2 regions of the Aquipseudomonas campi genome follow, and region 2 is predicted to be linked to the other one. Evidence: predicted binding sites of a transcription regulator. Region 2 holds the regulator's gene; the other holds the start of a gene.

Region 1 (16,520 bases), 720 kb from region 2:
ATGAAACCCCAAGCGCTGCTGATCAACACCGCCCGTGGCGGCCTGGTCGACGAACAGGCGCTGGCCGACGCCCTGCGCGCCGGCCATCTGGGCGGTGCAGCCTTCGATGTGCTCAGCGAGGAGCCGCCGCGCCATGGCAATCCGCTACTGGCGCCAGATATCCCGCGCCTGATCATCACCCCGCACAATGCCTGGGGCAGCCGCGAGGCGCGCCAGCGCATCGTCGGGCAACTGGCCGAGAACGCCACGGCGTTCTTTTCCGGCGCGCCCAAGCGAGTAGTCAGCGGGTAAACTACGCGCCTTTTTCAGCGGCCGGAGAACAGGAATGGACCCACGCAGCGAAGTACTCCTGCGCCAGGCAGAACTCTTCCAGGGCGACCTGCTGCTCGCCGGGCTGCCCGCCGATGATCTGCTCGGCCAGTTGCCGCACGCCCATGGCTGGAGCTGGCATGCCGGCGAGCAGCAGGTACTGGACGCACGCTTCGCCGGGCGCAGCCAGTTCGGCACTGGTGCACCGCAGCGCAGTTTCGACAGCGCCGTGCTGTTCCTGCCCAAATCACGCGAACTCACCGATTACCTGCTGCAGGCCCTGGCCGCCCGCCTGGGCGGACGCGAACTGTTTCTGGTCGGCGAGAAACGCGGCGGCATCGAGCGCGCCGCCAAGCAGCTGGCTGCCTACGGCAAGCCGCGCAAGCTGGACAGTGCCCGCCACTGCCAGCTGTGGCAGGTCAGCGTCACGCAAGCCCCCGCTGCTCCTGAGTTACACAGCCTGGCGCAACGCTATGAGCTGGAGCTGAGCGACGGCCCGCTGCAGGTGCTCAGCCTGCCCGGGGTGTTCAGCCACGGGCGCCTGGATCGCGGTAGCGCGCTGCTGCTGGAGCAGCTGGATGGCCTACCGAGCGGCCACCTGCTCGACTTCGGCTGCGGCGCCGGCGTACTCGGCGCGGTGCTCAAGCGCCGCTACCCGCAGAACCAGGTCAGCCTGCTGGATGTGGATGCCTTTGCCGTCGAAAGCAGCCGCCTGACCCTGGCCGCCAATGGCCTGGAGGGGACGGTGATTGCCGGCGATGGCATCGATGCGGCGCCCCAGGAACTGGCCGCCATCCTCAGCAACCCGCCCTTCCACCAGGGCGTGCACACCAACTACCAGGCCAGCGAACACCTGTTGCGCCAGGCGGCCAGCCACCTAGTGCGCGGCGGCGAGTTGCGCCTGGTGGCCAACAGCTTCCTCAAGTACCCACCGCTGATCGAGCAGCACCTGGGCAGCTGCCAGACGCTCAAGGACGCCGAAGGTTTTCGCATCTACCGCGCTATCCGTCGCTGACCGCGTAGGGCGGGTGCAACCCGCGGTGCTGCTGACGCGGGTTTCACCCGCCCTACTGATGACCGGTCGCCTTTGCGGGTTGCCCTACCCGGCCGAGTTGGGCAAAATGCCGCCCGTCCTAGGGGAGTAGTCTCCCGTGAGCGCCCGCTCACCCGGCATGCGTCAACACACTTGCTCCGCAGAGCATGGCGCATGCGACCCAAGGCCTTCACCGGCCGGGGTTTGACAAGACCTATGACACGCACACCTTACCCGGGGCGGGGAGGTCGTACGTGTCATAGCACAGTCAAACCCGCCCCTTAGGAACCGCCTGATGTTGGAATCCCTGTTCGTCCCTACCGCCATCGTTGCCCTCGCTGAAATCGGTGACAAGACGCAACTGCTCGCCTTGCTGCTGGCCGCGCGCTTTCGCAAACCCTGGCCGATCATCTGGGGCATTGTCGTCGCCACCCTGGCCAATCATGCCGCCGCAGGCGCCATCGGCAACTGGGTCGCCAGCTTCTTCTCGACCACCACCCTGAGCTGGATTCTGGCCGCCTGCTTTGCCGCCGTGGCCTTGTGGACGCTGATTCCGGACAAGCTCGACGATGACGAAGCCTCCAGCCTCAAGCGCTATGGCCCCTTCCTCACCACACTGGTGGCCTTCTTCCTCGCCGAGATGGGCGACAAGACGCAGATCGCCACCGTGATGCTGGCCGCGCAATACCCGGACTTCATCCTGGTGGTCATCGGCACCACCTTGGGCATGCTGCTGGCCAATGTGCCGGTCGTGCTGGCCGGCAACTTTGCCGCCGATCGTCTGCCGTTGACGCTCATTCGTCGCCTCGCCGCCCTGGCGTTTGCCGCCCTGGCCCTTTACGCAGCCGCTCAAGCGCTGGGCCTGGGCAGCGGCGCCTGAACAACGGCGCACCCGTGCTTTTTGCAGAGTTGATGACGGCATCCGCCAGACTGGTAATCTGTGCAGCAAGTTGCGCAGTTACCAACTCAGGCAAGGAGCAGTAGATGTCATTGGAAGAGATGAAGAAACGCGTTCGCCAGCATATCGACCTGTCTTGGAACAAGGGCCGCCTGGCCCTGGCCGAACAACTGCACAGCCAAGACTTTCTCTACAAGAGTTCGTTCATGGGCAAGCCGCTGAGCAGCAGCGGCTACGTGCAGATGGTGCAGGACATCCGCCATGCCATGCCGGATCTGGAAGTGGTGATCGAGGACTGCATCGCCGAGGGCTACAAGGTCGTCACCTGGAGCACCCTGATCGGCACCATCGAGAAACCAGCCCTGGGTTACCCGCCGAGCGACAAGGTCATGAGCATCTCCGCCATGGCCTTCTGGACCTTTACCCCGGCCGGCGATATCCGCGAGATCTGCACCATGTTCGACATGGAAAGCTTCCGCGCCCAGCTCGGTTTAGAAACCCGCCCGTTCGCGGAAAAGGCCCTGCCCTGATATGAAAACGGCGCCCTCGGGCGCCGCTGCTACTTCATTGCTTGCCCCTGGCCCGCTGATACAACGGCATGACCTTGGGGATGGCCGCCTGCAACGCGGAAATACGTGTGCTGGACGATGGGTGCGTACTCATGAACTCCGGTGGCGCGCCACCGCCGGCCTGACTCATCTTCTGCCACAGGCTGATCGCCGCATTCGGGTTGTAGCCGGCGCGCGCGGCCAGCTCCAGGCCGATGATGTCCGCCTCGTTCTCGTTACCACGACTGTTGGGCAAGGTCATGCCGTATTGCACGGCCGCATCGGCCAGCGCCAGGCTGTCCTGACCTAGCCCCAGCAAGGCCCCCGCGCCCTGTTTGGCCATTTCCATGCCATAAGCCTTGGACATCGCCTCGCGACTGTGTTCACGCAGCGCATGGGCAATCTCATGGCCCATCACCGCAGCGAGTTCATCGTCCGTAAGCTGCAACTGCTTGATCAGGCCGCTGTAGACGATGATCTTGCCGCCCGGCCCACAGTTGGCATTCAGCTCCTTGCTGTCGATCAGATTGACCTGCCAGTCCCACTGCGCCGCATCCGCACGAAACACCGGGGCCTGGGCGATCAGACGCCTGGCAATGGCATCGACACGCTTGGCATTCTTGCTGCGCTTATCCAACACACCCTGGTTCGATGCCTCGCTGAGGGTCTGCTGATAGGACTGCGCATACATCTGGTTGACCTCGGCGGTCGACAGCATGCTGAACATGTACTGCTTGCGCTCGACACCAACGGCGCCACCGCTGGTGGTATTCACGGCCTGGCAAGCCGTCAGCAGCGTGCAGAGCGCTAGCCCGGCCAGGCGAAAAGGGGTGTTCATAGCAGTCCTCCGTCAAAACAGGGCACGTATGCTAGGTCGGCCGCGATGACAGAACAACCCGCACTACTTGCACTATGACCCACGGCGTTCTTTGCTAGTTGCATGGCCCGCTAATGCTTTATTGCTCTGTGGCCGATAAACCAGGGACCGGTGCAACAACCAGACAGTTGTGGAGTCCCCATGCAATTCAAGTCGATCCAGTTTTCCGTCGTCACCCTGGCGGGAGCCAGCATTCTGGCTGTGGTCGTGGCACTGGTGCTGTATGCCCTGTTCGCCGGATCACGTACCCAGAGCCTGGTGCAGGAACGCACCCAGGCTCTGCTGGAGGAAGTGATCAATCAGCGCCTGGTTGCCCTGGCCGAAGCCCAGGTTGGCGACCTGCAGCGCCAGTTCGAAGCGCCGATGAACCTCGCCAAATCGCTGGCCACCCTCAACAGCCAGATGGGTGGCGGCGCGGATGGCGCACCTGCCATCAGTTTGAGCCGTGAAGAGCTCTCCGCACTGGTCGGTGTATATCTGGGCAAAAACCCCGAATTGATTGATCTCTATATTGGCTGGGAGCCCGATGCGTTTGATCAGGATGACGACCTGTATGCCGGACAGAAGGAAAACGGCTACGACGAAACCGGGCGTTTCATGCCTTGGTGGTACCGTGACGGCAACAATCTGAAGCTTGATCCGCTGACCGTAGCTCAGATGGAAAGCGAAAAAATACTGCCCACCGGGGTTCGTGAAGGTGAGTATTACCTGTGCCCGAAAGCCACCAAGCAACCCTGTGTAATCGACCCGGCCTCATTCGACTTCGGTGGCAAACAGGTACTGGTCGCCGCGTTCAACGCGCCCATCCTGGTCGACGGCCAGTTCAAGGGAGTCGTCGGCAATGACCTGGCCCTGGACTTCATTCAGGGTCTGCTGAACACCGCCAAAGGCGAGCTGTATGACGGCGCCGGCGAACTGGCGCTGATCGCCGCCAATGGCACCCTGATCGCCGCTACCAAAGACGCCAGCCTGATCGGCCAGCCCGCCAGCAAAGCCCTCGACAGCGAACTGCTCGACCGGCTCAAGCAGAGCAACAACGACCAGCCGATCAGCAACCTCGACGAGGAACATCAGCTGTTCGAACTGCTGCTGCCCTTTCAGGTTGCAGGCACTTCGACTCGCTGGACCCTGGCCATCGAGCTGCCGACCAGCGCGGTATTTGCCGACCTGAAAAAACTCCAGAGCGGCCTTGCCGAGCAAGCACAGGAAGACACCTTCGGCATGGCCCTGGTCGGCCTGTTGGTCGCCGGTGTCGGCCTGCTGGTGATCTGGTTCGTCGGCTACGGCATCGCCCAACCGCTGCGGCAAATGGTGCTGATGCTCGACGATATCGCCAAGGGTGATGGCGACCTGACCAAGCGCCTGCAGGTCGACCGGGTCGACGAACTCGGGCAGATCGCCAAAGGCTTCAACACCTTCCTCAACAAACTGCAGAACATGATCCGCGACGTGGTCACCTCGGTGCAGAAGGTCAGCGACTCCTCCGAACACACAGCCGACATCGCCATCCGCACCAACGAAGGCGTGCAGCGGCAAATGGCCGAGATCGACCAGGTCGCCACCGCCGTGCACGAGATGACCGCCACCGCCCAGGACGTGGCGCGCAATGCCACCCAGGCCGCCGAGGCCGCCAACCATGCCGACCGTTCGGCCAACGACGGCAAGAACATCGTGCAGAAAACCTCCAACGCGATTGCCTCGTTGGCCACCGAGATCGGCCGCGCCACCAGCGTGGTGCAGACCCTGGCCAAGGACAGCGAGAACATCAACGCCATTCTTACCGCCATTCGCGGCATCGCCGAGCAGACCAACCTGCTCGCCCTCAACGCCGCCATCGAGGCGGCACGGGCCGGCGAACAAGGCCGCGGTTTTGCCGTGGTCGCCGACGAGGTGCGCAACCTGGCGCAGAAGACCCAGCAGGCCACCGAAGAAATCCAGTCGATGATCCAGCAGCTGCAGCACGGCACCCGCGAAGTGGTCAGCGTCATGGAGCAGAGCCAGGCGCGCACCGACGACAGCGTGCAGCAGGCCGCCGCCGCCGCCCAGGCGCTGGAGTCGATCACCCAGGCGGTGTCGGTGATCAACGACATGAACACGCAGATCGCCAGTGCCGCCGAGGAGCAGAGCGCGGTGGCCGAAGACATCAACCGCAACGTCACCAATATCGGTCAGGTGGCAGGGGAAGTGGCTGGCGGCGCCGACGAAGCCAGCCAGGCCAGCGCCGAGCTGACCAAGCTGGCCGAGCAGCAACGCCGGCTGATCAATCAGTTCAGGGTGTAGCAGGCAATAGCGCGGTACCAAGCCGCGCGAGTCTTTGTAGGAGCGAGCTCTGCTCGCGAAGCTTGCGCGCTGCCAGGTTCGCGAGCAGAGCTCGCTCCTACAACGGCAGGCTCATACCTTGTGCGGCCAGCGCTGGCGCAGCCATTCCAGGTCTTCCGGGCGGGTGATCTTCAGGTTATCCGCCCGCCCCTCGATCAGGCGTGGGGCCAAGCCCGCCCACTCCAGCGCCGACGCCTCGTCTGTCACCGCCACGCCCGCGACCAGGGCGTCGGCCAGGGCACGATGCAACGCGGCGAAATGGAACATCTGTGGCGTGTAGGCCTGCCAGATCACGCTGCGATCCACCGTCTCCTGCACCCGACCATCCGCACCGGCGCGCTTGAGGGTGTCGCGTGCCGGCACGGCGAGCAGGCCGCCAACCGGGTCATCGGCCAGCTCAGCCAGCAGCAGATCGAGGTCAGCGCGCGCCAAGTTGGGCCGCGCCGCATCATGCACCAGCACCCAGTCGCCTTCCTGCGCACCCAGCTCGCGCAGGTGCAGCAGGCCATTGAGCACCGAGTCGGCCCGTTCGCCGCCGCCATCGACCCGCTGGATGCGTGGATCACTGGCTCCGGGCAGTACTGGCCAAAAGGGATCGTCCGCCGCCAGGCAGAGCACCAGGCCCTTGAGCTGCGGATGATCGAGAAAACAATCGAGGGTGTGTTCGAGAATGCTGCGTCCGGCCAACTGCAGGTACTGCTTGGGGCGGTCTGCACGCATGCGCGAACCGATGCCGGCAGCGGGAATTACCACCCAGAATGGTGGCAAGGCGGCAGCGGTCATTCGGCCAGCTGATAGAGGGTCTCGCCCTCTTTGACCATGCCCAGTTCGTGGCGCGCCCGCTCCTCGACGGTCTCGGTGCCCTGTTTGAGCTCCATGACCTCGGCTTCGAGAATCTGGTTGCGCTCCAGCAGGCGCTCGTTCTCGCCTTGCTGTTCGGCGATCTGGCGCTTCAGCTCGGTGACCTGGGCCAGGCTGCCATCGCCCACCCACAGGCGATACTGCAGGCCGGACAGCACCAGCAGCAGAGCGAGGAACAACCAGTAAGGAGCTTTAGCCATCGAACTCAGAATCCATAAGCAAAGGGCAGCTTGCGCTGCCCTTTTACCATTTCTAGCCCAGCTACTGAAAACGTCGCGAGCGACGATCAGACCGAGCGCAGCAGTTTTCAGCCGCGGAACTCGGCGCGGCCTTTATAAGGAGCCTTGCCGCCCAACTGCTCTTCGATACGCAGCAGCTGGTTGTACTTGGACACGCGATCCGAACGGCACAGGGAGCCAGTCTTGATCTGGCCGGCAGCAGTACCTACCGCCAGGTCGGCGATGGTGCTGTCCTCGGTTTCACCGGAACGGTGCGAGATCACCGCGGTGTAGCCGGCGGCCTTGGCCATCTGGATGGCTTCCAGGGTTTCGGTCAGCGAGCCGATCTGGTTGAACTTGATCAGGATCGAGTTGCCGATGGATTCGTCGATGCCGCGCTTGAGGATCTTGGTGTTGGTGACGAACAGATCGTCGCCAACCAGCTGGACTTTCTCGCCGATCTTGTCGGTCAGCACTTTCCAGCCAGCCCAGTCGGACTCGTCCATGCCGTCTTCAATGGAGATGATCGGGTAGCGCTGGGTCAGGCCGGCCAGGTAGTCGGCGAAACCTTCGGCGCTGAATACCTTGCCTTCGCCGGCCAGGTCGTACTTGCCGTCTTCGAAGAACTCGGAGGAAGCGCAGTCCAGGGCCAGGGTCACGTCAGTGCCCAGTTTGTAGCCGGCATTGGCCACGGCTTCGGCGATGGCCGCCAGGGCGTCTTCGTTGGAAGCCAGGTTCGGCGCGAAACCGCCTTCGTCACCGACGGAAGTGCTCAGGCCACGGGCCTTGAGCACGGCTTTCAGGTGATGGAAGATCTCGGTGCCCATGCGCAGCGCATCGGAGAAGGTCTTGGCGCCAACCGGCTGAACCATGAACTCCTGAATGTCGACGTTGTTATCGGCGTGCTCGCCACCGTTGATGATGTTCATCATCGGCACCGGCATGGAATAAACGCCCGGGGTGCCGTTGAGGTCGGCGATGTGCGCGTACAGCGGCACGCCCTTGGCCTGCGCGGCAGCCTTGGCGGCGGCCAGGGATACGGCGAGGATGGCGTTGGCGCCCAGCTTGCCTTTGTTCTCGGTGCCGTCCAGATCGATCATGGCCAGGTCGAGGGCTTTCTGCTCGCGGGCATCTTTACCCAGCAGCAAGTCACGGATCGGGCCATTGATGTTGGCTACGGCCTTCAGCACGCCCTTGCCCAGGTAACGGCTCTTGTCGCCATCACGCAGTTCCAGCGCTTCGCGCGAACCGGTGGAAGCACCGGACGGCGCACAGGCGCTGCCGATGATGCCGTTGTCGAGGATTACATCGGCTTCTACAGTGGGGTTGCCACGGGAGTCGAGAACCTCACGGCCCTTGATGTCGACGATCTTTGCCATTCTTGCTAGCTCCAACAGTTGAAAGATGCGTGATCGAGGGGCTTATGCCGTCTCGATCGGGGCAAAACTCTTGACCAGATCATCCAGCTGCTTGAGCTGGGTGAGGAAGGGTTCCAGCTTGTCCAGACGCAGGGCGCAAGGACCGTCGCACTTGGCGTTATCCGGATCCGGATGGGCCTCGAGGAACAGGCCGGCCAGGCCCTGGCTCATACCGGCCTTGGCCAGGTCGGTGACCTGGGCACGGCGGCCACCGGCAGAATCGGCGCGCCCGCCCGGCATCTGCAGGGCATGGGTGACGTCGAAGAATACCGGGTAGTTGAACTGCTTCATGATGCCAAAGCCGAGCATGTCCACCACCAGGTTGTTGTAACCGAAGGAGGAACCGCGCTCGCAGAGGATCAGACGATCATTACCCGCTTCTTCGCACTTGGTCAGGATATGTTTCATCTCCTGCGGTGCAAGGAACTGGGCTTTCTTGATATTGATCACCGCGTTGGTCTTGGCCATGGCCACCACCAGATCGGTCTGCCGCGAGAGGAAGGCCGGCAGCTGGATGATGTCGCACACCTCGGCCACTGGCGCAGCCTGGAAAGGCTCGTGGACGTCGGTGATCACCGGCACGCCGAAGGTCTTCTTCACTTCCTCGAAGATCTTCATGCCCTCTTCCAGGCCCGGGCCGCGGAAGGAGGTGATCGAGGAACGGTTGGCCTTGTCGAAGCTGGCTTTGAACACGTAGGGGATACCGAGCTTCTCGGTAACCCGCACGTATTCTTCGCAGGCCTTCATTGCCAGGTCGCGCGATTCCATGACGTTGATGCCACCGAACAGCACGAACGGCTTGTCGTTGGCGATCTCGATGCCGCCAACCTTGATGATCTTCTGGGTCATGTCCTTTGCCTTATGCCTTACCGGCCTGCTTCAGTGCGGCCTTGACGAAGCCGCTGAACAGCGGGTGGCCATCACGCGGGGTGGAGGTGAATTCCGGGTGGAACTGGCAGGCGACGAACCACGGATGGTCCGGTGCCTCGACCACTTCAACCAGAGCGCCGTCGGCGGAGCGACCGGTCACTTTCAGGCCGGCCTGCAGCAGTTGCGGCAGCAGGTTGTTGTTCACTTCGTAGCGGTGGCGGTGACGCTCGACGATCACGTCCTTGCCGTAGCACTCACGCACATTGGAACCGGCCAGCAGCTGGCAGTCCTGGGCACCCAGACGCATGGTGCCGCCCAGGTCGGAGGCATCGGTACGGACTTCGGTGGCGCCGGTGGCGTCTTGCCATTCGGTAATCAGACCGACCACCGGGTGCGCGCCATTCTGGTCGAACTCGGTGGAGTTGGCGTCTTTCCAGCCCAGCACATTGCGGGCGAACTCGATCACCGCGACCTGCATGCCGAGGCAGATGCCCAGGTAAGGGATCTTGTTCTCGCGAGCGTACTGCACGGTGGTGATCTTGCCTTCCACGCCGCGCAGACCGAAGCCGCCGGGCACCAGGATGGCATCGACACCTTCGAGCAGGCTGGTGCCTTTGTTCTCGATGTCCTCGGAGTCGATATAGCGCAGGTTGACCTTGGTGCGGTTCTCGATGCCGGCATGGCTCATCGCTTCGATCAGCGACTTGTAGGCATCCAGCAGCTCCATGTACTTGCCGACCATGGCGATGGTGACTTCCTTCTCCGGGTTCAGCTTGGCATCCACCACGCGGTCCCACTCGGAGAGGTCGGCCGGGTTGCATTGCAGGCCGAAGCGCTCGACGACGAAGTCGTCCAGGCCCTGGGCGTGCAGCACGGACGGAATCTTGTAGATGGTGTCGACGTCTTCCAGGCCGATCACCGCACGCTCTTCGACGTTGGTGAACAGGGCGATCTTGCGCCGCGAGGACTGGTCGACTTCATGGTCGGAGCGGCAGATCAGCACGTCCGGCTGCAGGCCAATGGAGCGCAGCTCCTTGACCGAGTGTTGGGTCGGCTTGGTCTTGGTCTCACCAGCCGTGGCGATGTACGGCACCAGGGTCAGGTGCATCAGCATGGCGCGCTTGGCGCCCACTTCCACACGCAGCTGGCGGATCGCCTCGAGGAACGGTTGCGACTCGATGTCGCCGACCGTACCGCCGATCTCGACCATGGCCACGTCGGCATCGCCGGCACCCTTGATGATGCGGCGCTTGATCTCGTCGGTGATGTGCGGAATGACCTGGATGGTCGCACCCAGATAATCACCACGGCGCTCTTTACGCAGCACGTCTTCGTAGACGCGGCCGGTGGTGAAGTTGTTGTTCTGGGTCATCGTGGTGCGGATGAACCGCTCGTAGTGGCCCAGGTCGAGGTCGGTCTCGGCGCCGTCGTGGGTGACGAACACCTCGCCGTGCTGGAACGGGCTCATGGTGCCCGGATCGACGTTGATATAGGGATCCAGTTTGAGCATGGTGACCTTCAGGCCCCGCGCCTCCAGGATGGCTGCCAGTGAAGCCGAAGCGATGCCTTTCCCCAATGAAGAAACAACACCACCCGTGACGAAGATGTAGCGCGTCATGAAAAATCCTAGAAGTCTGCGTTCAAGCGGTCAGCGCCGCCGGGGTGAAAGCGCAGGCCGGCACTCTTGGCCAACCTGAAATAAGCAAGCTTCCGCGGGTTCCGGGGAACTCGCAGAAAGCAGTAACAAGACGGGAGCGTAGTCTACCGGAAAGGCCCTTTCAGCTCAAACCTTGCTCGCTCGTCGGCGGCTGCCAGGACAATTGCCAATCGCCCCACTGCGAACCGTCCAAGCCAGGCAGGTTGGCCACGGCCAGCAGCTCCTCGCCGCGATACAGCAGCGGCAATCGGCCGCGGACAAAAGCCGGCACGCCGCGCTCGTTGAGCAAACGCTTCAGATCGCGATGACCGCGCCCCGGCAGCACCAGCACTTCACCGCCGATTCTGTAACGCACTTGCAACTCGCCCACGGGATATTCGCCACGCAAACTGAGCCGACCATTGCCCGGCAATTGCAGCGGCTGCGCCGGCTCCGACCAGGCTGCGGGCGGCGACGGAGCCTGCAGCCATTCACCCACCAGCCACCACAACCGTTCGTCGGCGCGCCTCAGCTCGCCCGCCGCCAGACGCCAGACCGGCGCACTGTCGACTGCCGCATCGCGCAGATCTTGCCAACCCTGCCAGTGCTCGCTGTCCGGCAGGCTTGTGCGTGGCGCCAGCCAATGACGCAGCGCATTGCGCTGGCGTGCTGCCGACAGCTGACGCAGCGGCCCAAGCGCCAGCGAAGGCAGCCCCAGCCAGGCATATTCCGAGGGTGGCGCAGCTGCCAGCAGATCCAGCTCGGCCAGCTCATCGAGCAAGCCCTGCGCCTCGCGCATGTGCTCGGCGCTGCGTGCCAGGTTTTGCCTGGCCTGTGGCCACTGGCGCGCCAGCAGGGGCAGCACCTCCGCGCGCAGGAAGTTACGGGCGAAACGCATATCGGTATTGGACGGGTCCTCGACCCAATGCAGCTCATGCTGCTGCGCATAAGTCTCCAGCTCACTGCGCGACACCGCCAGCAATGGGCGCAGCAACACACCCTGGCCAAGCGCGCGCTGCGCCGGCATGGCCGCCAGCCCCCGCACGCCGGCACCGCGCAACAGACGAAAGAGCAGGGTTTCGGCCTGGTCATCGCGGTGCTGCCCGGTCAGCAGCAGTTCGCCAGCCCCCAGACAGCGCTCGAGTGCGCCATAGCGCGCCTCACGCGCCGCCCGTTCGAGGCTGGCACCGGCAGCGACCTGCACATAGTCGATCTGCAGCGGTACGCCCAGCCCATCGCACAACTGCTGGCAGTGCTGCGGCCAGCTATCGGCAATCGCCTGCAGACCATGGTGCACATGAATAGCCGAGAGCGGCGGCAAGGCCTGACGAGCACGCAGACGCGCCAGCAGGTGCAGCAACACACTGGAATCCAGACCGCCGGACAGCGCCACCCGCCAGGCCGGGGCTGCCAGCCAGGGCTGTAGTGCTGCGAGCAGTCGGTTTTCGAGGGGAATCATTGGCCTAGCTTAAACAACAACGGGCCCGAAGGCCCGTTGTGCGTGCAGCAAGATGATCAGGCGATGCCGTAGCTCATCAGACGCTGGTAACGACGCTCCAGCAGCTTGTCGTTATTGAGTTTCTTCAGCCCCTTGAGTTGCGACAGCAGCTCCTTGCGAATACTCGCCGCCGCCGTTGCTGGATCACGATGGGCACCGCCCAATGGCTCGCCGATCACCTTATCGACGATGCCCAGGCCTTTCAGGCGCTCGGCGGTGATGCCCATGGCTTCGGCCGCATCCGGCGCCTTCTCCGAGGTTTTCCACAGGATCGAGGCGCAGCCTTCCGGCGAGATTACCGAGTAGGTGGAGTACTGCAGCATGTTCAGCTGGTCGCAGACGCCGATGGCCAGCGCACCGCCGGAACCGCCCTCGCCGATCACGGTGGCGATAATCGGGGTTTTCAGGCGCGACATCACGCGCAGGTTCCAGGCGATGGCCTCGCTCTGGTTACGCTCTTCGGCGTCGATCCCCGGGTAAGCACCGGGTGTGTCGATAAAGGTCAGGATCGGCAGCTTGAAGCGCTCGGCCATTTCCATCAGGCGACAGGCCTTGCGGTAGCCTTCCGGACGCGGCATGCCGAAGTTGCGGCGCACCTTCTCGCGCACTTCGCGGCCCTTCTGGTGACCGATCACCATCACCGGCTGATCATCCAGACGGGCAACACCGCCGACCAGGGCGGCATCGTCGGAGAAGTGCCGGTCGCCATGCAACTCGTCGAACTCGCTGAAGATGTGCTCGATGTAGTCGAGGGTATAAGGGCGATGCGGATGACGGGAGAGCTTGGATATCTGCCAGCTGCTGAGATTACTGAAGATGCTCTCGGTCAGCGCATTGCTCTTGTCCTGCAGGCGGGCAATCTCGTCGCTGATGTTCAGCGCATTGTCGTTACCGACCAGGCGCAACTCTTCGATCTTGGCTTGCAGGTCGGCGATCGGCTGTTCGAAGTCGAGAAAGTTCGGGTTCATAGGCGTCCGTCTTGCATCGGCGGCCGAGTGGCCGGGCGGCTGATTCCATCTGGCGCAATACCTTAAGGGATAAGGCGCCTGGGGTCGAGACCGAGAAGCCAGGCCGGTGGCCTGCTACTCAGCGGTATTGGAGGAAGACGTTGTCTTTGCCGAACTGGTCACGCAGGCTTTGGATCAGACCATCGGCCGGATCGATGCGCCACTGCTCACCAAACTGCAACACGGCCTTGGCGTCGCTGCCACTGTAATCCAGGGTCAGCGGGCAGGCGCCGCGGTACTTGCCGAGCAACTCACCCAACCAGCGCAGACGATCACCCTGCAGCGCCTCACGCCCGACACACAGGCGTAGGCTTTCCGCCAGGCCGGTACGCGCCTCTTCCAGGCTCATTACTCGTTTGGCGCGTAGGCGCAGGCCGCCGGAGAAGTCGTCGTTGCTCACCTCGCCCTCGACCACCACCAGCGCATCGCTCTGCAGCAGCGCCTGGTTGCTGGCGAAAGCATCGGCGAACAGCGAGGCCTCGATCCGCCCGGAACGGTCGTCGAGGGTGATGAAGCCCATCTTGTCGCCCTTCTTGTTCTTCATCACCCGCAGGTTGACGATCAGACCAGCAATGGTCTGGCTCTCGCGCGCCGGACGCAGGTCGATGATGCGCTGACGGGCGAAGCGCCGCACTTCACCTTCGTATTCGTCGATCGGGTGACCGGTGAGGTACAGGCCGAGGCAGTCCTTCTCGCCCTTCAGGCGCTCTTTCAGCGACAGCTCGCGGGCGTTGCGGTGGTTGACGTAGACATCCGCCTCGGGCTCGGAGAACAAGCCGCCAAACAGGTCGGCATGCCCGCTGTCATGGCTGCGCGCCGCCTGCTCAGCAGCCTGCGCCGCCTCCTCCATGGCTGCCAGCAACACCGCACGATTGCGGTCGATGCCGGCCTGGTAGGCCTTGAGTTCGTCATCGAAGTAAGGCCCCAGGCGATCCAGCGCGCCGCCGCGGATCAGCGCTTCCAGGGTGCGTTTGTTGATGCGTTTGAGGTCGACCCGCGAGCAGAAGTCGAACAGGTCCTTGAACGGGCCATCCTGACGCGACTCGACGATGGCCTCCACCGGCCCCTCGCCCACGCCCTTGATTGCACCCAGGCCGTAGACAATGCGCCCGTCATCATCGACGGTGAACTTGAACTCGGAGTTGTTCACATCCGGGGCGAGGATGCGCAGCTTCATGCTGCGGCACTCCTCGATCAGGGTCACGACCTTCTCGGTGTTGTGCATATCCGCCGAGAGCACCGCGGCCATGAACGGCGACGGGAAATGCGCCTTGAGCCAGGCGGTCTGGTAGGAGACCAGGCCATAGGCGGCCGAGTGGGATTTGTTGAAGCCGTAGCCGGCGAACTTTTCCACCAGGTCGAAGATGTTGCCCGCCAGGTCCGCCGAGATGTTGTTACTGGCACAACCCTCGATGAAACCGCCGCGCTGCTTGGCCATCTCCTCGGGCTTCTTCTTACCCATGGCGCGACGCAGCATGTCCGCACCGCCGAGGGTGTAGCCGGCCATGACCTGAGCAATCTGCATCACCTGTTCCTGGTACAGGATGATGCCGTAGGTCGGCTTGAGCACCGGCTCCAGGCCCGCGTACTGGTAGTCCGGATGCGGGTAGGAGAGCTGCTCGCGACCGTGTTTACGGTTGATGAAGTCGTCCACCATGCCCGACTGCAGCGGACCGGGACGGAACAGCGCCACCAGGGCGATCATGTCTTCCAGGCAGTCCGGCTTGAGCTTCTTGATCAGCTCCTTCATGCCGCGCGATTCAAGCTGGAACACCGCAGTGGTCTCGGCCTTCTGCAGCATGTCGTAGGTTTTTTTGTCATCCAGCGGGATGAAGTCGATGTTCACATCCGGCAGGCCCTTCTTCGCCTGCTCGCGGTTGATCGTCTCCATCGCCCACTTGATGATGGTCAGGGTGCGCAGGCCGAGGAAGTCGAACTTGACCAGGCCGGCCGCCTCCACGTCGTCCTTGTCGAACTGGGTGACCAGGCCGCCACCCTCTTCATCGCAGGCAATCGGCGAGAAGTCGGTGAGCTTGGTCGGCGCGATCACCACGCCCCCGGCGTGCTTGCCGGTACCGCGGCAGATGCCCTCGAGCTTGAGCGACATCTCCCAGATCTCTGCGGCCTCCTCGTCGACCTTGAGGAAGTCGCGCAGCGGCTCCTCCATCTCGTAGGCCTTCTCCAGGGTCATGCCGACCTCGAAGGGAATCATCTTCGACAGGCGATCGGCCAGACCGTAGGACTTGCCCTGCACCCGCGCCACGTCGCGCACCACAGCCTTGGCCGCCATGGTGCCGAAGGTGATGATCTGGCTCACCGCGTTACGCCCGTATTTCTCGGCCACGTAGTCGATCACCCGGTCGCGGCCGTCCATGCAGAAGTCGACGTCGAAGTCGGGCATGGAGACGCGTTCGGGGTTGAGGAAGCGCTCGAACAGCAGGTCGTAGGCCAGCGGGTCGAGGTCGGTGATCTTCTGCACATAGGCCACCAGCGAGCCGGCACCCGAACCGCGGCCCGGGCCGACCGGCACGCCGTTGCTCTTGGCCCACTGGATGAAGTCCATAACGATCAGGAAGTAACCGGGGAAACCCATCTGGATGATGATATCCAGCTCGAAATTCAGCCGGTCGATGTAGACCTGCTTCTTCGCCTCGTAGTCCGGGGTGTCCTTGGGCAGCAGCACTTCCAGGCGCTCGTCGAGGCCATCGAAGGAGACCTTGCGGAAGTACTCGTCGATGGTCATGCCATCCGGCACCGGGAAGTCAGGCAAGAAGTACTTACCCAACTGCACTTCGATGTTGCAGCGCTTAGCGATTTCGACGGTGTTTTCCAGCGCCTCGGGGATGTCGCTGAACAGCTCGGCCATCTCGGCCGGAGTCTTCAGGTACTGCTGGTCGGAATAGGTGCGCGGGCGGCGCGGGTCATCCAGGGTGCGGCTCTCGCCGATGCACACGCGGGTCTCGTGGGCCTCGAAGTCGCCCTGCTTGAGGAAGCGCACATCGTTGGTCGCCACCAGCGCCGCACCGCA
Region 2 (15,519 bases):
CATCATCGGCCCCATCGCCCTGGGCGGCTGGCTGTTCTCCATCGAAGCGCTGCAACCCAAGGCCAGCCGGATGAATCCCTGGGAAGGGCTCAAGCGCATGTTCTCGACCAAGGCGCTGGTCGAGCTGCTCAAGGCCCTGGCCAAATTCGTGATCATCCTGCTGGTGGGCCTGGCCGTGCTCTCGGCGGATCAGGACGATCTGTTGGCGCTGGCCAATGAACCGGTCGAATCGGCCATCCTGCATGGCGCCCTGATCGTCGGCCAGAGCACCCTGTGGCTGGCCTGTGGCTTGATTCTGATTGCCGCCGTGGATGTGCCGTTCCAGCTCTGGGATGCCAAGCAGAAGCTGATGATGACCAAGCAGGAAGTGCGCGACGAGTACAAGGACAGCGAGGGCAAGCCCGAGGTCAAGTCGAAGATCCGCCAGTTGCAGCGGCAGATGGCCGAGCGGCGGATGATGCAGCAGGTGCCGGAGGCCGACGTGGTGATCACCAACCCGACGCACTTCGCCGTGGCCCTCAAGTACGACCCGGCCAAGGGCAATGCGCCGGTGCTGCTGGCCAAGGGTGGCGACTTCCTGGCGCTGAAGATTCGCGAGATCGCCCAGGAGCACAAGGTCACCCTGCTGGAATCACCCGCCCTGGCGCGGGCGGTGTACTTCTCCACCGAAATCGATCACGAAATTCCCGCCGGCCTCTACCTGGCCGTGGCCCAGGTGCTGGCCTACGTCTACCAACTGAAGCAGTTCCGCGCTGGCAAGGGCAAGCGCCCGAGCCCGTTGAACAACCTGCCGATCCCGCCGGATCTGCGCCGCGACGAGTAGTGCGCTGTACGTTCGTCGCCTGCCTTTGACAGCTCTGCCGTGCGACCTACACCTGCTAGTAGGTCGGTGGCCTTGCCGTTGCCGTGGTACTGAACCTGAACGGAGTCAGACCAACTGTATCGGAGAGCCTCATGGCCAGAATTGCCCTCACCAGCGCCCTGCGCGGCGAATACGAACACCTCTTCAATAGCTGCCAGATCCGCCCGGCCAAGGCCGGCGAGGTCGAAGCCCTGATCGACAAGCTGAATGGCAACCGCCCGCGCTACCAGCAGGTAGGCCAGGCGCTGGGCATTCCCTGGGGCTTCATCGCGGTGGTGCACAACATGGAAAGCGGGCAAAGCTTCAGCGGTCACCTGCACAACGGCGATCCCCTGACGGCGCGTACCGTGCAGGTACCCGCCGGGCGGCCAAAGACCGGCAATCCACCGTTCCCCTGGGAAGAGAGCGCCGAAGATGCCTTGCTGCTGAAGAAGCTGGGCGCTATGACCGACTGGAGTCTGGCCGGCACGCTCTACCAGTTGGAGTTGTACAACGGCTTCGGCTATCGCCTGCACCACCCGCATGTGCTGACGCCTTATCTGTGGAGCTATTGCAACCACTACAGCAGCGGTAAATACGTGGCGGATGGGACTTGGTCCGACAGCGCGGTTTCCAAGCAATGTGGCGCCGCTGTGTTGCTGCGGCGCATGGCCGAGCGCGGCCTGGTCGAGTTCGCCGATCAGCCCAAACCAGAGGCGGCAACCGGGCCGTTGGTGGTGGCCTACTCGATGAGTGCCTGCGCCGATCCACTCGAGACGCGGCGGGTCGAGGCGCTACAGGGTTGGCTGAATACCTTCCCGGGGATCTTCGTCAAGGTCGACGGCATTCCCGGCAAGCGCACCTCTGAGGCTTACCAACGGGTGACCGGTGGCTACCTGCCGGGCGATCCACGGGTGCGTCAGCGCATTGCCGCCTAGCCCCTGAGCCGCCCAGCAGCCCGCAGGGCGGCCCATGCTCTGCGGGCGCTGCAGGCTCGTCGAGCAAGTTGGAATGCTTCTTGCCATAACTCCAGCACGGCGCGCTTTCGCGTCAAAAGATTGAATAGGCTGGGGAAAACAAGTGGCAGTGGATCGCGCGCAAATCATCGGTGACGTACGCACCAACCTGTCGGGGTTACGCCACGGCAACCTGGGCATCCCGCTGATGCTGCTGGTCATGCTCGCCATGGTCATGCTGCCGATCCCGCCATTCCTGCTCGACGTGCTGTTCACCTTCAGTATCGCGCTGTCCATCGTGGTCCTGCTGGTGGCGATCTATTCCCTGCGCCCGCTGGATTTCGCCGTATTCCCGACGGTGCTGCTGGCCGCGACGCTGCTGCGTCTGGCGCTGAACGTGGCGTCCACGCGGGTGGTGTTGCTGCACGGTCAGGACGGTCACGATGCCGCCGGTAAGGTGATTCAGGCCTTTGGTGAGGTGGTGATCGGCGGTAACTACGTGGTCGGTGCGGTGGTGTTCGCCATCCTCATGATCATCAACTTCGTGGTGGTCACCAAGGGTGCCGGGCGTATTTCCGAGGTGAGCGCGCGCTTCACCCTGGATGCCATGCCTGGCAAACAGATGGCCATCGACGCCGACCTCAACTCCGGCCTGATCGACCAGCCGGAAGCCAAGCGCCGGCGTACCGAAGTGTCCCAGGAAGCCGACTTCTATGGCTCGATGGACGGTGCCAGCAAGTTCGTCCGCGGCGACGCCATTGCCGGTCTGCTGATTCTGTTCATCAACCTGATCGGCGGCGTCGCCATCGGCATGTTCCAGCACGATCTGTCCTTCGGCGATGCAGGGCGCATCTACACCTTGCTGACCATCGGTGACGGCCTGGTGGCGCAGATTCCCTCGCTGTTGCTGTCCACTGCGGCGGCGATCATGGTCACCCGCGTGTCGACCTCGGAAGACATGGGCGCCCAGGTAAGCCGGCAGATGTTCGCTTCGCCACGCGCACTGGCGGTTGCCGCGGCCATCATGATCGCCATGGGCCTGGTGCCGGGCATGCCGCATTTCTCCTTCATCAGCCTCGGCCTGGTGGCCGCTGGCGCTGCCTACTGGATCGCCAACAAGCAGCGCAAGGGCAAGGAAGAAGAGGTCAAGGAAGTCCAGCGCCAGCAGGAACTGCTGCCGGCGCAGCGCTCCCCGGAGGTCAAGGAGCTGGGCTGGGATGATGTCACCCCGGTGGACATGGTCGGCCTGGAGGTGGGTTATCGTCTGATCCCGCTGGTCGATCGGGCCCAGGGCGGGCAGCTGCTGGCGCGGATCAAGGGGGTGCGCAAGAAGCTCTCCCAGGAGATGGGCTTTCTGATGCCCTCGGTGCATATCCGCGACAACCTCGACCTGCTGCCGAATGCCTACCGTTTGACCCTGATGGGCGTCAGCGTGGCCGAAGCCGAGGTGTACCCGGAACGCGAACTGGCGATCAACCCGGGGCAGGTGTTCGGCACCCTCAACGGCATTGCCGCCAAGGACCCGGCGTTCGGCCTGGAGGCGGTGTGGATCGACCCGACCCAGCGCGACCAGGCGCAATCGCTTGGCTACACGGTGGTCGACGCCAGTACCGTAGTCGCCACGCACCTCAACCAGGTGCTGCACAAGCACGCCCACGAACTGCTCGGTCATGAGGAAGTGCAGCAGCTGCTGCAGCTGCTGGCCAAGAGCTCGCCGAAGTTGGCCGAAGAGCTGGTGCCGGGCCTGGTGTCGCTGTCGACCCTGCTTAAAGTGTTGCAGGCTTTGCTGCAGGAGCAGGTGCCGGTACGCGACATTCGCACCATCGCCGAAGCCATCGCCAATGTGGCGCCAAAGAGTCAAGATCCCGCCGCGATGGTCGTCGCGGTGCGTGTCGCGCTGGCTCGTGCAATCGTGCAAAGCGTTGTGGGACTAGAGCCCGAGCTGCCTGTGATCACTCTGGAACCCAGGTTGGAACAGATATTGCTCAATAGCCTGCAGAAGGCCGGTCAGGGCTCCGAGGATGGCATCCTCCTCGAACCTGGCATGGCCGAAAAGCTGCAACGCTCCCTGGTGGAAGCGGCGCAGCGCCAGGAAATGCTCGGCAAACCGGTGATCCTGCTGGTAGCCGGCCCGGTTCGGGCGATGCTCTCGCGTTTTGCGCGGCTCGCGGTACCCAGCATGCATGTCCTGGCTTATCAGGAAATACCGGATAACAAGCAGGTCACGATCGTTGCCACGGTCGGCCAGAACTGAGGGTTCTAAGCCATGCAAGTCAAACGCTTCTTCGCCGCCGATATGCGTCAAGCCATGAAACTGGTGCGCGATGAGCTGGGCGCCGACGCTGCCATCATCGGCAACCGTCGGGTGGCCGGCGGTGTCGAGCTGACTGCCGCGCTGGACTATCAGCTGCCGGCCGAGCCGGTGCGCCAGCCCAACCCGGCGCTGGAAGCCGAGCTGCGCAAGACCCAGGCGAAGATCGCCACTGCCCAGGCCGACCTGAGCAGCCGGGCGAGTGCCGATGAGCGCAAGGATCGCCAGCTGTTCGCCAACGAATCGATCATTGCCCCGGAGCTGCCGGCCTCGATGGTCAAACCGCAGCGCCCGGCAGCCCCGCAGGCGGCCCCCGTGGCTGCTCGCCCGAGCGCCGACCAGGGCGCCATCGATGCCATGCGCTTTGAGCTGCATGGCCTGCGTGAACTGATCGAAGTGCAGCTGGGCTCGATTGCCTGGGGCCAGCTGCAGACCCGCAAGCCGCAACAGGCCAATCTGTGGCGTCGCCTGCAGCGCATGGGCCTGTCCGCTGAGCTGTCCAAGGCGCTGCTGGAACGTGTCGGCAAGGTGGCCGAACCGCGCCAGGCCTGGCGCATGCTGCTGGCGCATCTGGCCCACGCGATCAAGACGCCGAAAGTCGAGCCGTTGGAAGAGGGTGGGGTGATCGCCCTGGTTGGCCCGGCCGGCATGGGCAAGACCACCACCCTGGCCAAGCTGGCGGCGCGCTACGTACTCAAATACGGCTCGCAGAGCATTGCCCTGGTGAGTATGGACAGCTTCCGCATCGGTGCCCAGGAGCAGCTGAAGACTCTCGGGCGTATCCTCAATGTGTCGGTGACTCAGGTCGATCCGGGCCAGTCGCTGGTTCAAGCTCTGGCACCGCTGGCGCGCAAGCGCGTGGTGCTGATCGATACCGCCGGCCTGCCAGCCAACGATCCGGCTCTGCGCATGCAGCTGGAAAGCCTCGCAGGGCGCGGCGTGAATGCCAAAAATTACCTGGTGCTGGCCGCCACCAGCCAGAGCCAAGTGCTCAAGGCGGCCTACCATAGTTATAAGCGCTGCGGTCTGTCCGGTTGCATCCTGAGTAAACTGGATGAAGCCACCAGCCTTGGCGAAGTTTTAGGGCTGGCTATCAGCCAGCATCTACCGGTAGCCTATCTGACTGATGGGCCGAAGATTCCGGACGATGTGCAGGTGCCGCGCAGCCACCAGTTGGTGAGTCGCGCCGTCAGCCTGCAAACCACGGAAGATCCGAGCGAAGAAGCCATGGCAGATGTATTCGCCGGTCTGTACCACAATCCGGCCAGGCGGGCGGGTTAGGGCAGGCAGTAGCGGTCAAGGCGATCTAGTGTTGAGGAAAGGTCGGTGTAGTTGCCCGATCAGCCCAGTCCAGGCAAGACAAGGTGTGTAGAAAACATGGGTAGTTTGCATCCCGTACAGGTGATTGCAGTGACCGGCGGCAAAGGTGGCGTCGGCAAGACCAACGTGTCGGTGAATCTGTCACTGGCGCTGGCCGATCTCGGCCGTCGGGTCATGCTGATGGACGCCGACCTCGGCCTGGCCAACGTCGATGTGCTGCTTGGCCTCACGGCCAAGCGCACCCTGGCCGACGTGATATCCGGCGAGTGCGACCTCAAGGACGTACTAATCCCGGGGCCCGGCGGCATTCGTGTGGTGCCGGCCGCTTCCGGCACGCAGAGCATGGTGCAACTGACGCCCATGCAGCATGCCGGCCTGATCCAGGCCTTCAGCGACATCAGCGACAACCTCGACGTGCTGGTGATCGATACCGCTGCCGGCATCGGTGATGGCGTGGTCAGCTTCGTTCGCGCCGCCCAGGAAGTGATAGTCGTGGTCTGCGATGAACCGACCTCGATCACCGACGCCTATGCCCTGATCAAGCTGCTCAACCGCGATTACGGCATGAGTCGGTTCCGTGTTCTGGCCAATATGGCCCACAGCCCGCAGGAAGGTCGCAACCTCTTTGCTAAGCTGACTAAAGTGACTGACCGTTTCCTCGATGTGGCCCTGCAATACGTGGGTGCCGTGCCGTACGACGAGTCAGTCCGCAAGGCCGTGCAGAAGCAGCGCGCGGTCTATGAAGCTTTCCCGCGCTCGAAGTGCGCACTGGCGTTCAAGGCGATCGCCCAGAAAGTCGACACGTGGCCCTTACCGGCCAACCCGCGCGGCCATCTGGAGTTTTTCGTCGAACGTTTGGTGCAGCAACCGATCGCGGGAACGGCGGTATGACAGCAGCAGCCAGTGGACTCCGTATGTACAACAAGGCGCAGGCGCAGGATTCCCAGCACCAGCTGATTGAGCGCTACGGGCCGCTGGTCAAGCGTATTGCCTACCATCTGCTGGCACGGCTACCGGCCAGTGTTCAGGTGGATGATCTGATCCAGGCCGGCATGATCGGCCTGCTCGAAGCCTCGAAGAAATATGACGGAGGCAAGGGCGCCAGTTTCGAAACCTACGCCGGTATCCGCATCCGTGGCGCCATGCTCGACGAGGTGCGCAAGGGCGACTGGGCACCGCGCTCGGTACACCGCAACACCCGCATGGTCAGCGACGCAATCAGAAAGATTGAAGCCCGCACGGGTCGAGACGCTAAAGATCAAGAGGTTGCGGCCGAACTCCAATTGAGTCTCGAGGATTACTACGGCATTCTTGGCGACACTTTGGGCAGCCGCCTGTTCAGTTTCGACGACCTGATGCAGGACGGTGAACATGGCGGCATGCATGAAGACACCGGGAGCACCCAGACCGAACCCCTGCATGAGCTGGAAGACGAGCGCTTCCAGTCGGCGCTGGCTGAAGCCATCGCCAACTTGCCGGAGCGCGAACGCCTGGTTTTGGCGCTGTACTACGACGAAGAACTGAATCTCAAGGAAATCGGTGAGGTCCTGGGAGTCAGTGAGTCCCGTGTCAGTCAACTGCACAGCCAGTGCGCCGCACGTTTGCGTGCGCGTCTGGGTGAGTGGCGGGCCAGCTGAAGGGCTACCGGTTTCATGATTGCGGCGTCTCCGGGGGCCGGTGACGTTTAAGACTGTACGGAGGTCGACTTGGACAAGAACATGAAAATCCTCATCGTTGATGACTTCTCGACGATGCGACGGATCATCAAGAACCTCTTGCGTGATTTGGGATTTACCAATACCGCCGAGGCGGATGACGGGGTGACCGCATTGCCGATGCTGCAGAGTGGCAGCTTCGACTTTCTGGTGACCGACTGGAACATGCCCGGCATGACCGGCATCGACCTGTTGCGCGCGGTGCGTGCCGACGATCGCCTGAAAACCCTGCCGGTGCTGATGGTGACGGCCGAGGCCAAGCGTGACCAGATCATCGAGGCCGCGCAGGCCGGGGTGAATGGCTACGTGGTCAAGCCGTTCACGGCTCAGGTGCTGAAGGAGAAGATCGAAAAGATCTTCGAGCGGGTTAATGGCTGATGTTCGCCACGAGGGCGCTATGGCACACGATGACTCCCTGGGCGAGCTTGAATCGACCCTGAAGATGCATGCAACGCAACTTGTCGACAGCCTGGAAAAAGGCCGTTTTGGCGAAGCCGTACAACTCATTCACGAACTCAACCAGACCCGCGACCGTGGCCTGTATCAGGAAGTTGGCCGGCTGACGCGGGAATTGCACAACGCCATCGTCAATTTTCAGATCGATCCCGGTAATCCCCACGCTCAGGAAATCTCGCAGATCAGTGATGCTACTGAACGGCTCTCCTATGTAGTGACGATGACCGAGAAAGCGGCCAACCGCACCATGGATCTGGTCGAGCAGAGCGCGCCGCTGGTCAATGGCCTGGGTGACGAGGCGCAGAGTCTCAGCGCCGACTGGGGCAAGTTCATGCGCCGCGAGCTGGGCGCCGATGCCTTCCGCGAGTTGGCTAAACGTATCGAACTGTTCCTCGCTCACAGCGAGCGTGACAGCCAGAAGCTCTCCGGTTACCTGAACGACATTTTGCTGGCGCAGGACTATCAGGACCTGACCGGCCAAGTGATCAAGCGCGTGACGCAACTGGTCACCGAGGTTGAAGGAAATCTGCTGAAGCTGGTGTTGATGGCCAGCCATGTCGATCGGTTTGCTGGTATCCAGCATGACCACGAGGCGCTACGCGCCGAGCAAGAACAACAAAAAGAGCCTTCCCGGGGTGAAGGTCCGCAGATTCATGCCGATAAGCGTGAGGACGTCGCATCCAATCAGGACGATGTCGATGATCTGCTGTCCAGCCTGGGATTTTAAGGCTCTAACAGAGCCTTTGGAGCGCACCGATGAGCTTCGACGCCGATGAAGAAATCCTCCAGGACTTCCTGGTTGAGGCCGGCGAAATTCTTGAGTTGCTGTCCGAACAGCTGGTCGAGCTGGAAAGCCGACCGGATGATACGGATCTGCTCAATGCTATTTTCCGCGGTTTTCACACGGTCAAAGGGGGCGCAGGTTTCCTTCAGCTGAACGAGCTGGTGGAGTGCTGCCACATCGCGGAAAACGTCTTCGACATCCTGCGCAAGGGTGAGCGGCGAGTCACTGCCGAACTGATGGACGTGGTGCTGCAGGCTCTGGATGCGGTCAACGAGATGTTCAGCCAGGTGCGCGAGCGCACGACTGTCACTCCGGCTTCCCCCGAGTTGCTGGCAGCGCTGGCGCGCTTGGCTGACCCGCAAAGCGCGGATGAAGTCGCCGAGCCCGAAGCAGAACTGGAGCCCGAAGAGGCGCCAGTTGAGGTCGCTTCTGGTGACATCACCGATAGCGAGTTCGAGCAGTTGCTCGAAGCGATCAGTGAACCGGGTGAGCAGAGCGCGCCTCCCGTGGCAGCTTCCGGTGATGAAATCACCGATGACGAATTCGAGTCATTGCTCGATCAGTTGCACGGCAAGGGCAAGTTCGCCGAGCCTGTCGTAGCTGCGCCGGCTGCCGTTGCGGCAGCTCCGACCAAGGCCGGTGACGAGATCACCGATGACGAATTCGAGGCGCTGCTTGACCAGCTGCACGGCAAGGGCAAGTTCGTAGCGGCTGAGGAAGAACCCGCTCCTGTTGTTTCCAAAGCGCCGGCTAGCGCAGCAGCGGGCGACGACATCACCGATGACGAATTCGAGGCACTACTCGATCAGCTGCACGGCAAAGGCAAGTTCGATGAAACGGCCGCGGTGCCGGCCGCCGCGCCTGTCGCGGCGGTGAAAGCCGCGCCGCCGGCCACACCTGTTGCCGCAAAGCCTGCTGCCGCCAAGCCAGTCGCCAAACCTGCGGCCAAGGCCGAACCGGTAAAAGCTGCCGCACCACCACCTTCGCCAGCCCCCGCAGCAGACAAAGCCCCGCCAGCCGCCAGTGAAGCCGAGACCACGGTGCGGGTGGATACCGCGCGCCTGGATGAGATCATGAACATGGTCGGTGAGCTGGTGCTGGTGCGTAACCGTCTGGTGCGCCTGGGCCTGAACAGCGGCGACGAGGCCATGTCCAAGGCCGTTTCCAACCTCGATGTGGTGACTGCGGATCTGCAGACTGCGGTCATGAAGACCCGTATGCAGCCGATCAAGAAGGTCTTCGGCCGCTTCCCGCGCCTGGTTCGCGACCTGGCGCGCCAGCTCAAGAAAGAGATCAATCTGGAACTGATCGGTGAAGAAACCGATCTCGACAAAAACCTGGTCGAGGCCCTGGCCGATCCGCTGGTGCACTTGGTGCGCAACGCCGTCGACCATGGTATCGAGATGCCGGAAGAGCGCGAGAGTTCGGGCAAGGCGCGTGGTGGCCGAGTGGTGTTGTCGGCCGAGCAGGAAGGCGACCACATTCTGCTGTCGATCTCCGATGACGGCAAAGGCATGGATCCGGAGATTCTCCGCGCCAAGGCCGTCGAAAAGGGCCTGATGGACAAGGATGCCGCGGATCGTCTGAGCGAAACCGAGTGCTTCAATCTGATCTTCGCCCCGGGCTTCTCGACCAAGACCGAGATTTCCGATGTGTCCGGCCGTGGCGTGGGCATGGACGTGGTGAAAACCAAGATTTCCCAGCTCAACGGCATCATCAACGTGCACTCGGTCAAGGAGCAGGGCTCGAAGATCATCATCAAGGTGCCGCTGACCCTGGCGATCATGCCGACCCTGATGGTCATGCTTGGTAACCAGGCCTTTGCCTTCCCACTGGTCAACGTCAACGAGATTTTCCACCTCGACCTGTCGCGTACCAACGTGGTGGACGGTCAGGAAGTGGTGATCGTGCGCGACAAGGCCCTGCCGCTGTTCTATCTCAAGCGCTGGCTGGTGCGTGGCGCCAGCTACGAAGAGCAGCGTGAAGGTCATGTGGTGATACTTACGGTTGGCAGCCAGCGCATCGGCTTCGTGGTCGACCAGTTGGTCGGTCAGGAGGAAGTGGTGATCAAGCCACTGGGCAAGATGCTGCAGGGCACTCCTGGCATGTCCGGCGCGACTATTACCGGCGACGGGCGCATTGCCCTGATCCTCGACGTACCGAGTATGCTCAAGCGCTACGCGCGTCGTCTCTGATTGATTGCGGCCTGGCATCGCCAGTCGCTCAGGAGTGTTTATGGCTGTCAAGGTCCTGGTGGTGGACGATTCCGGCTTCTTCCGTCGCCGGGTATCGGAAATTCTCTCCGCCGACCCGAATATCCAGGTGGTCGGTACCGCGACCAATGGCCGCGAGGCGATCGATCAGGCGCTGGCATTGAAGCCGGACGTGATCACCATGGACTACGAGATGCCGATGATGGACGGCATCACGGCGGTACGAAACATCATGCAGCGCTGTCCGACGCCCGTATTGATGTTCTCCTCGCTGACCCACGAAGGCGCCCGGGTCACCCTGGATGCGCTGGATGCCGGCGCGGTGGATTTTCTGCCGAAGAACTTCGAAGACATCTCGCGTAACCCGGAGAAGGTCAAGGCGCTGCTGTGCGAGAAGGTTCATTCGATTGCCCGCAGTAACCGCCGTAATAGCGGCTACAGTTCGGCGCCCGTAGCGGCACCGGTTACGCCTGCCGCGACAGCCCGCAGTGCTGCACCCGCAGCGGCTCCGGCTGCACGGGCGGCGACTGCACACGCCGGCGCCACGGCATCTGCCGGGGGGAACTCGCCTGCCCCAAAGCGTAAGTCCTACAAGCTCGTGGCTATCGGTACGTCTACCGGTGGCCCGGTGGCCCTGCAGCGGGTGTTGACTCAGCTGCCGGCTAATTTCCCGTCGCCCATTGTGCTGATCCAGCACATGCCGGCTGCTTTCACCAAGGCATTCGCCGAACGGCTGGACAAGCTGTGCCGGATTTCCGTCAAGGAAGCCGAGGATGGCGACGTGCTGCGCCCCGGTCTCGCCCTGCTGGCGCCCGGTGGCAAGCAGATGATGGTTGATCCGCGTGGCACTGTGCGCATTCTGCCGGGCGATGAGCGTCTGAACTACAAACCCTGTGTCGACATCACTTTCGGCTCGGCCGCCAAGTCGTATAACGACAAGGTGTTGGCCGTGGTCCTCACCGGCATGGGCGCCGATGGCCGCGAAGGGGCACGTCTGCTCAAGCAGAGCGGCAGCCAGGTGTGGGCGCAGGACGAGGCCAGCTGTGTGATCTATGGCATGCCGATGGCCATCGTCAAAGCAGACCTCGCGGATGCGATCTACTCGCTCGAAGATATTGGCCGTCATCTGGCCGAGGCCTGCATCTGATGGATGTACTGAGTCTTGTTGGGATCATCCTGGCATTTGTCGCCATTATCGGTGGCAACTACCTGGAGGGTGGTCATCTAGGGGCTCTGCTGAATGGTCCCGCCGCGCTGATCGTGATTGGTGGCACCCTGGGCGCGGCGTTTCTGCAGGCGCCGGTCAGTGTGTTCAAGCGCGCGCTGGTCATCCTGCGCTGGATTCTCTTTCCCCCGCGGATCGATCTGGCCGGGGGTATCGCCAAGGTCGTCGGCTGGAGCATGACCGCGCGCAAGGAAGGGTTGCTCGGACTGGAGCCGATTGCCGACACCGAGACCGATCCTTATGCGCGCAAGGGCCTGCAGTTGCTGGTCGATGGCGCCGAGCCCGAAGCCATTCGCAGTATTCTCGAGGTCGATCTGTATACCCAGGAAGGCCGCGATATCCAGGCTGCCAAGGTCTACGAAAGCATGGGCGGGTATGCGCCGACCATTGGCATCATTGGGGCGGTGATGGGCCTGATCCATGTGATGGGCAACCTGGCTGACCCGAGCAAACTGGGTAGCGGTATCGCTGTTGCTTTCGTGGCCACTATCTATGGCGTGGCTTTCGCCAACCTGCTGCTGTTGCCGGTGGGCAACAAGCTCAAGGCCATTGCCGGCCGGCAGTCGTGTTATCGCGAAATGCTGCTGGAAGGCATTCTGTCCATTGCCGAGGGTGAGAATCCGCGCTCCATCGAGCTGAAGCTGCAAGGCTTCATGGACTGACAGGGGCAGGGGACCGACATGGCCCGGCGACGCAACCACGAAGAACATGAGAATCACGAACGCTGGCTGGTGTCCTACGCGGACTTCATCACCCTGCTGTTCGCCTTCTTTGTGGTGATGTACTCGATTTCTTCGATCAACGAAGGCAAGTACAAGGTGCTTTCGCAGAGCCTGGTCGGGGTGTTCAGTGAGCCGGAGCGGGCGATCAAGCCGATTCCCATCGGCGAGGAGAAACCGCGCACCACTGAACCCGATCGCTCGATGATCGAGGACAACCCGAACAGTTCATCGCCGCAGGCGAAAGATCCGCTGCAAGAGATCGCCAGCAGCGTGCGGGATGCATTCGGTGACCTGGTCAATGCCGAGCAGCTGACCGTGCGTGGCAATGAGTTGTGGATCGAGATCGAGCTGAATTCCAGCCTGCTGTTCCCCAGCGGCGATGCGGTGCCGAACGAGTTGGCCTTCACCCTGATCGACAAGGTGGCGAAGATCCTCGCGCCTTACGAGAACCCGATCCACGTCGAAGGCTTTACCGATAATCTGCCGATCAGTACGGCTGAGTACCCCAGCAACTGGGAACTGTCGACAGCGCGTGCGGCCAGCATCGTGCGCATGCTGGCGATGGATGGGGTTGATCCGGGGCGGCTGGCTGCGGTGGGTTATGGTGAGTTCCAGCCGGTGGCGGACAACGCCACCGCGGAGGGGCGCGCGCGTAACCGCCGCGTGGTGCTGGTGATCTCGCGTAATCTGGAGGTAAGGCGCAGTATCAGTGGAACAGGCAGTGCCAATGCCAAGCCCGATGCGGCGCTGCAACGGGCTGGCACGCAACCTGCACCGGTGACCCCGGTAGCGGTCCCTGCTGGGGATTCCGCCAATATTCCGACGCCTGCGCCATGAGGCGACAATCAGTTCTCGGTAAGGTAATGGCCGTGCCGGGAGGACGATGAAGATGAAAGTCTGGGCAGTAGCCAATCAAAAAGGTGGGGTCGGCAAGACCACCACATCCATCGCTCTGGCCGGCCTGCTGGCCGACGCCGGCAAGCGCGTGGTGATAGTCGACCTCGATCCGCATGGTTCGATGACCAGCTATTTCGGGCACGATCCGGACAGTCTGGAGCACAGCTGTTTCGACCTGTTCCAGCACCAGGGGGTTGTGCCTGAAGGCTTGCCGGCGCGCCTATTGCTGCCGACCAGCAACGAACGTATTTCACTGCTGCCCTCCAGCACGGCGCTGGCCACGCTTGAGCGGCAATCGCCGGGGCAGAGTGGTCTGGGGCTGGTTATTGCCAAGAGCCTGGCGCAGCTATGGAACCAGTTTGACCACGCGATCATCGACAGCCCGCCGTTGCTCGGCGTGCTGATGGTCAACGCGCTGGCAGCCAGCCAGCAGTTGGTGATTCCGGTACAGACCGAATTCCTCGCGGTGAAAGGCCTGGAGCGCATGGTCAGTACCCTGGCCATGATCAATCGCTCGCGCAAGCAGGCGTTGCCCTACACCATCGTGCCGACCCTGTTCGACCGCCGCACTCAGGCGTCGTTGAATACCCTGCGCGTGCTGCGCAATTCCTATCCGGAGCATCTGTGGCAGGCTTACGTGCCGGTTGATACGCGCTTGCGCGACGCTAGCCGTGCCGGGCAGACCCCTTCGCAGTTCGATGCCAACAGCCGTGGCGTGATTGCCTACCGTGCCTTGCTCAAGCATCTGCTGGCGGCATCGCCAGCAACCCAGGTAGCCTGAAATGCTGGCCTATGCTGAGGGTATCGGTTCAAGTCATGCAGTAGGCCGGCCGATAGGTTGTAGAACCCTTTTTTGTGGAAGTCCGTTATGAGTCGTACTGTTGCCACCGCCACCCGACCTCAGCAGGCCTTGCAATCCTATCTGGATGCCTTGCTGCAGGAAGCGGCTGCCGAGCTGGAGCAGAGCATCACTCTGGACGAATTCGAAGCGGCCGTTATCGAGGAGCAGGTGCGTGATGCGCGCCTGACGCCGCATCCGGTGCTTGCCGCTCCTGTCGAGCGGCCGCTGGCGCTAGCCGAAGCGCGTCCCCTGGTTTTGCCCACCATCGAGTTGCCGCCTGCCGTCAACGTGCCGGTAATTGAACCCGTCGCGCCGGTGATAGAGGCGCGGGTCGAGCAGCAGGAGCCGCAACTTCCGGTCGAGCCGGCCAAGTTCAGCGTCGATGGCCGACCGAGCTGGGCCGAGGAGCCCTTCGAATGCTTGTTGTTCGATGTCGCCGGCCTCACTCTGGCGGTGCCGCTGGTGTGCTTGGGCACCATCTACCCGCTGGCCAATGCCGAGCTGACCCCCTTGTTCGGTCAGCCCGACTGGTTTCTCGGCATATTGCCCAGCCAGGCCGGCAACCTGAAGGTGCTGGATACGGCGCGCTGGGTGATGCCCGAACGTTACCGTGACGACTTTCGCGATGGCCTGCAGTACGTGATTTCGGTCGAGGGCTACGAGTGGGGGCTGGCGGTGCATCAGGTCAGTCGCTCCATCCGCCTGGTGCCGGATGAGGTCAAGTGGCGCAGTCAGCGTAGCCAGCGGCCCTGGTTGGCCGGCACGGTGATCGAACACATGTGCGCGCTGCTGGATGTGTCTGTCCTGGCCGAGTTGATCGCCAGTGGTGCGACGCGCAAGCAGGCATCCGCCAAGCGCCATTAATTTGCTCGGCCCCGCCTGGCGCGGGGCTCTATAGTAATGACAGCGACAGTAATGACAGCGGGGTGCACCCGCGTATGCCGCCCAACGTGGTTTTAGACGAGGCTAGGGAAATGAAGAAAACGTCTGCGCAAGGTACTGAAGATCCCATTCTGCAGTGGGTAACCTTCCGCCTGGATAACGAGACCTACGGCATCAACGTGATGCAGGTCCAGGAAGTGTTGCGCTACACCGAAATCGCCCCGGTGCCGGGTGCTCCTGCCTATGTGCTGGGCATCATCAACCTGCGTGGCAATGTGGTGACGGTTATCGACACCCGCCAGCGCTTTGGCCTCGACTCGGCGGAAGTTACCGATAACACCCGCATCGTGATCATC

What was found. Region 2 encodes FliA, which starts transcription of late flagellar genes. Its sites were predicted from a motif close to CTAAAGTTTNNNNNNNNNNNGCCGNTAA; they were not measured.
Region 1: HNE05_RS05745 (methyl-accepting chemotaxis protein) is a predicted target of FliA. The motif match lies at 3,738-3,765, and genes of this name have one in related genera.

The regions. Positions count from the first base shown of each region.
Region 1 covers NZ_CP053697.2:1,260,456-1,276,975, reverse strand. The annotation lists gene HNE05_RS05770 (2-hydroxyacid dehydrogenase) at 1-291, shown strand, start outside; gene HNE05_RS05765 (class I SAM-dependent methyltransferase) at 326-1,324, shown strand; yybP-ykoY riboswitch at 1,434-1,548, shown strand; gene HNE05_RS05760 (TMEM165/GDT1 family protein) at 1,638-2,222, shown strand; gene HNE05_RS05755 (ester cyclase) at 2,327-2,770, shown strand; gene HNE05_RS05750 (M48 family metallopeptidase) at 2,805-3,626, opposite strand; gene HNE05_RS05745 (methyl-accepting chemotaxis protein) at 3,807-5,945, shown strand; gene ispD (2-C-methyl-D-erythritol 4-phosphate cytidylyltransferase) at 6,057-6,767, opposite strand; gene ftsB (cell division protein FtsB) at 6,764-7,045, opposite strand; gene eno (phosphopyruvate hydratase) at 7,153-8,442, opposite strand; gene kdsA (3-deoxy-8-phosphooctulonate synthase) at 8,485-9,330, opposite strand; gene HNE05_RS05720 (CTP synthase) at 9,341-10,969, opposite strand; gene tilS (tRNA lysidine(34) synthetase TilS) at 11,130-12,446, opposite strand; gene accA (acetyl-CoA carboxylase carboxyl transferase subunit alpha) at 12,503-13,453, opposite strand; gene dnaE (DNA polymerase III subunit alpha) at 13,572-16,520, opposite strand, start outside.
Region 2 covers NZ_CP053697.2:1,984,391-1,999,909, forward strand. The annotation lists gene flhB (flagellar biosynthesis protein FlhB) at 1-823, shown strand, start outside; gene HNE05_RS09185 (hypothetical protein) at 955-1,779, shown strand; gene flhA (flagellar biosynthesis protein FlhA) at 1,928-4,051, shown strand; gene flhF (flagellar biosynthesis GTPase FlhF) at 4,064-5,389, shown strand; gene fleN (flagellar synthesis regulator FleN) at 5,486-6,319, shown strand; gene fliA (RNA polymerase sigma factor FliA) at 6,316-7,065, shown strand; gene HNE05_RS09210 (chemotaxis response regulator CheY) at 7,147-7,521, shown strand; gene HNE05_RS09215 (protein phosphatase CheZ) at 7,541-8,326, shown strand; gene HNE05_RS09220 (chemotaxis protein CheA) at 8,356-10,578, shown strand; gene HNE05_RS09225 (protein-glutamate methylesterase/protein-glutamine glutaminase) at 10,619-11,743, shown strand; gene HNE05_RS09230 (flagellar motor protein) at 11,743-12,483, shown strand; gene motD (flagellar motor protein MotD) at 12,502-13,380, shown strand; gene HNE05_RS09240 (ParA family protein) at 13,433-14,221, shown strand; gene HNE05_RS09245 (CheW domain-containing protein) at 14,309-15,145, shown strand; gene HNE05_RS09250 (chemotaxis protein CheW) at 15,256-15,519, shown strand, end outside.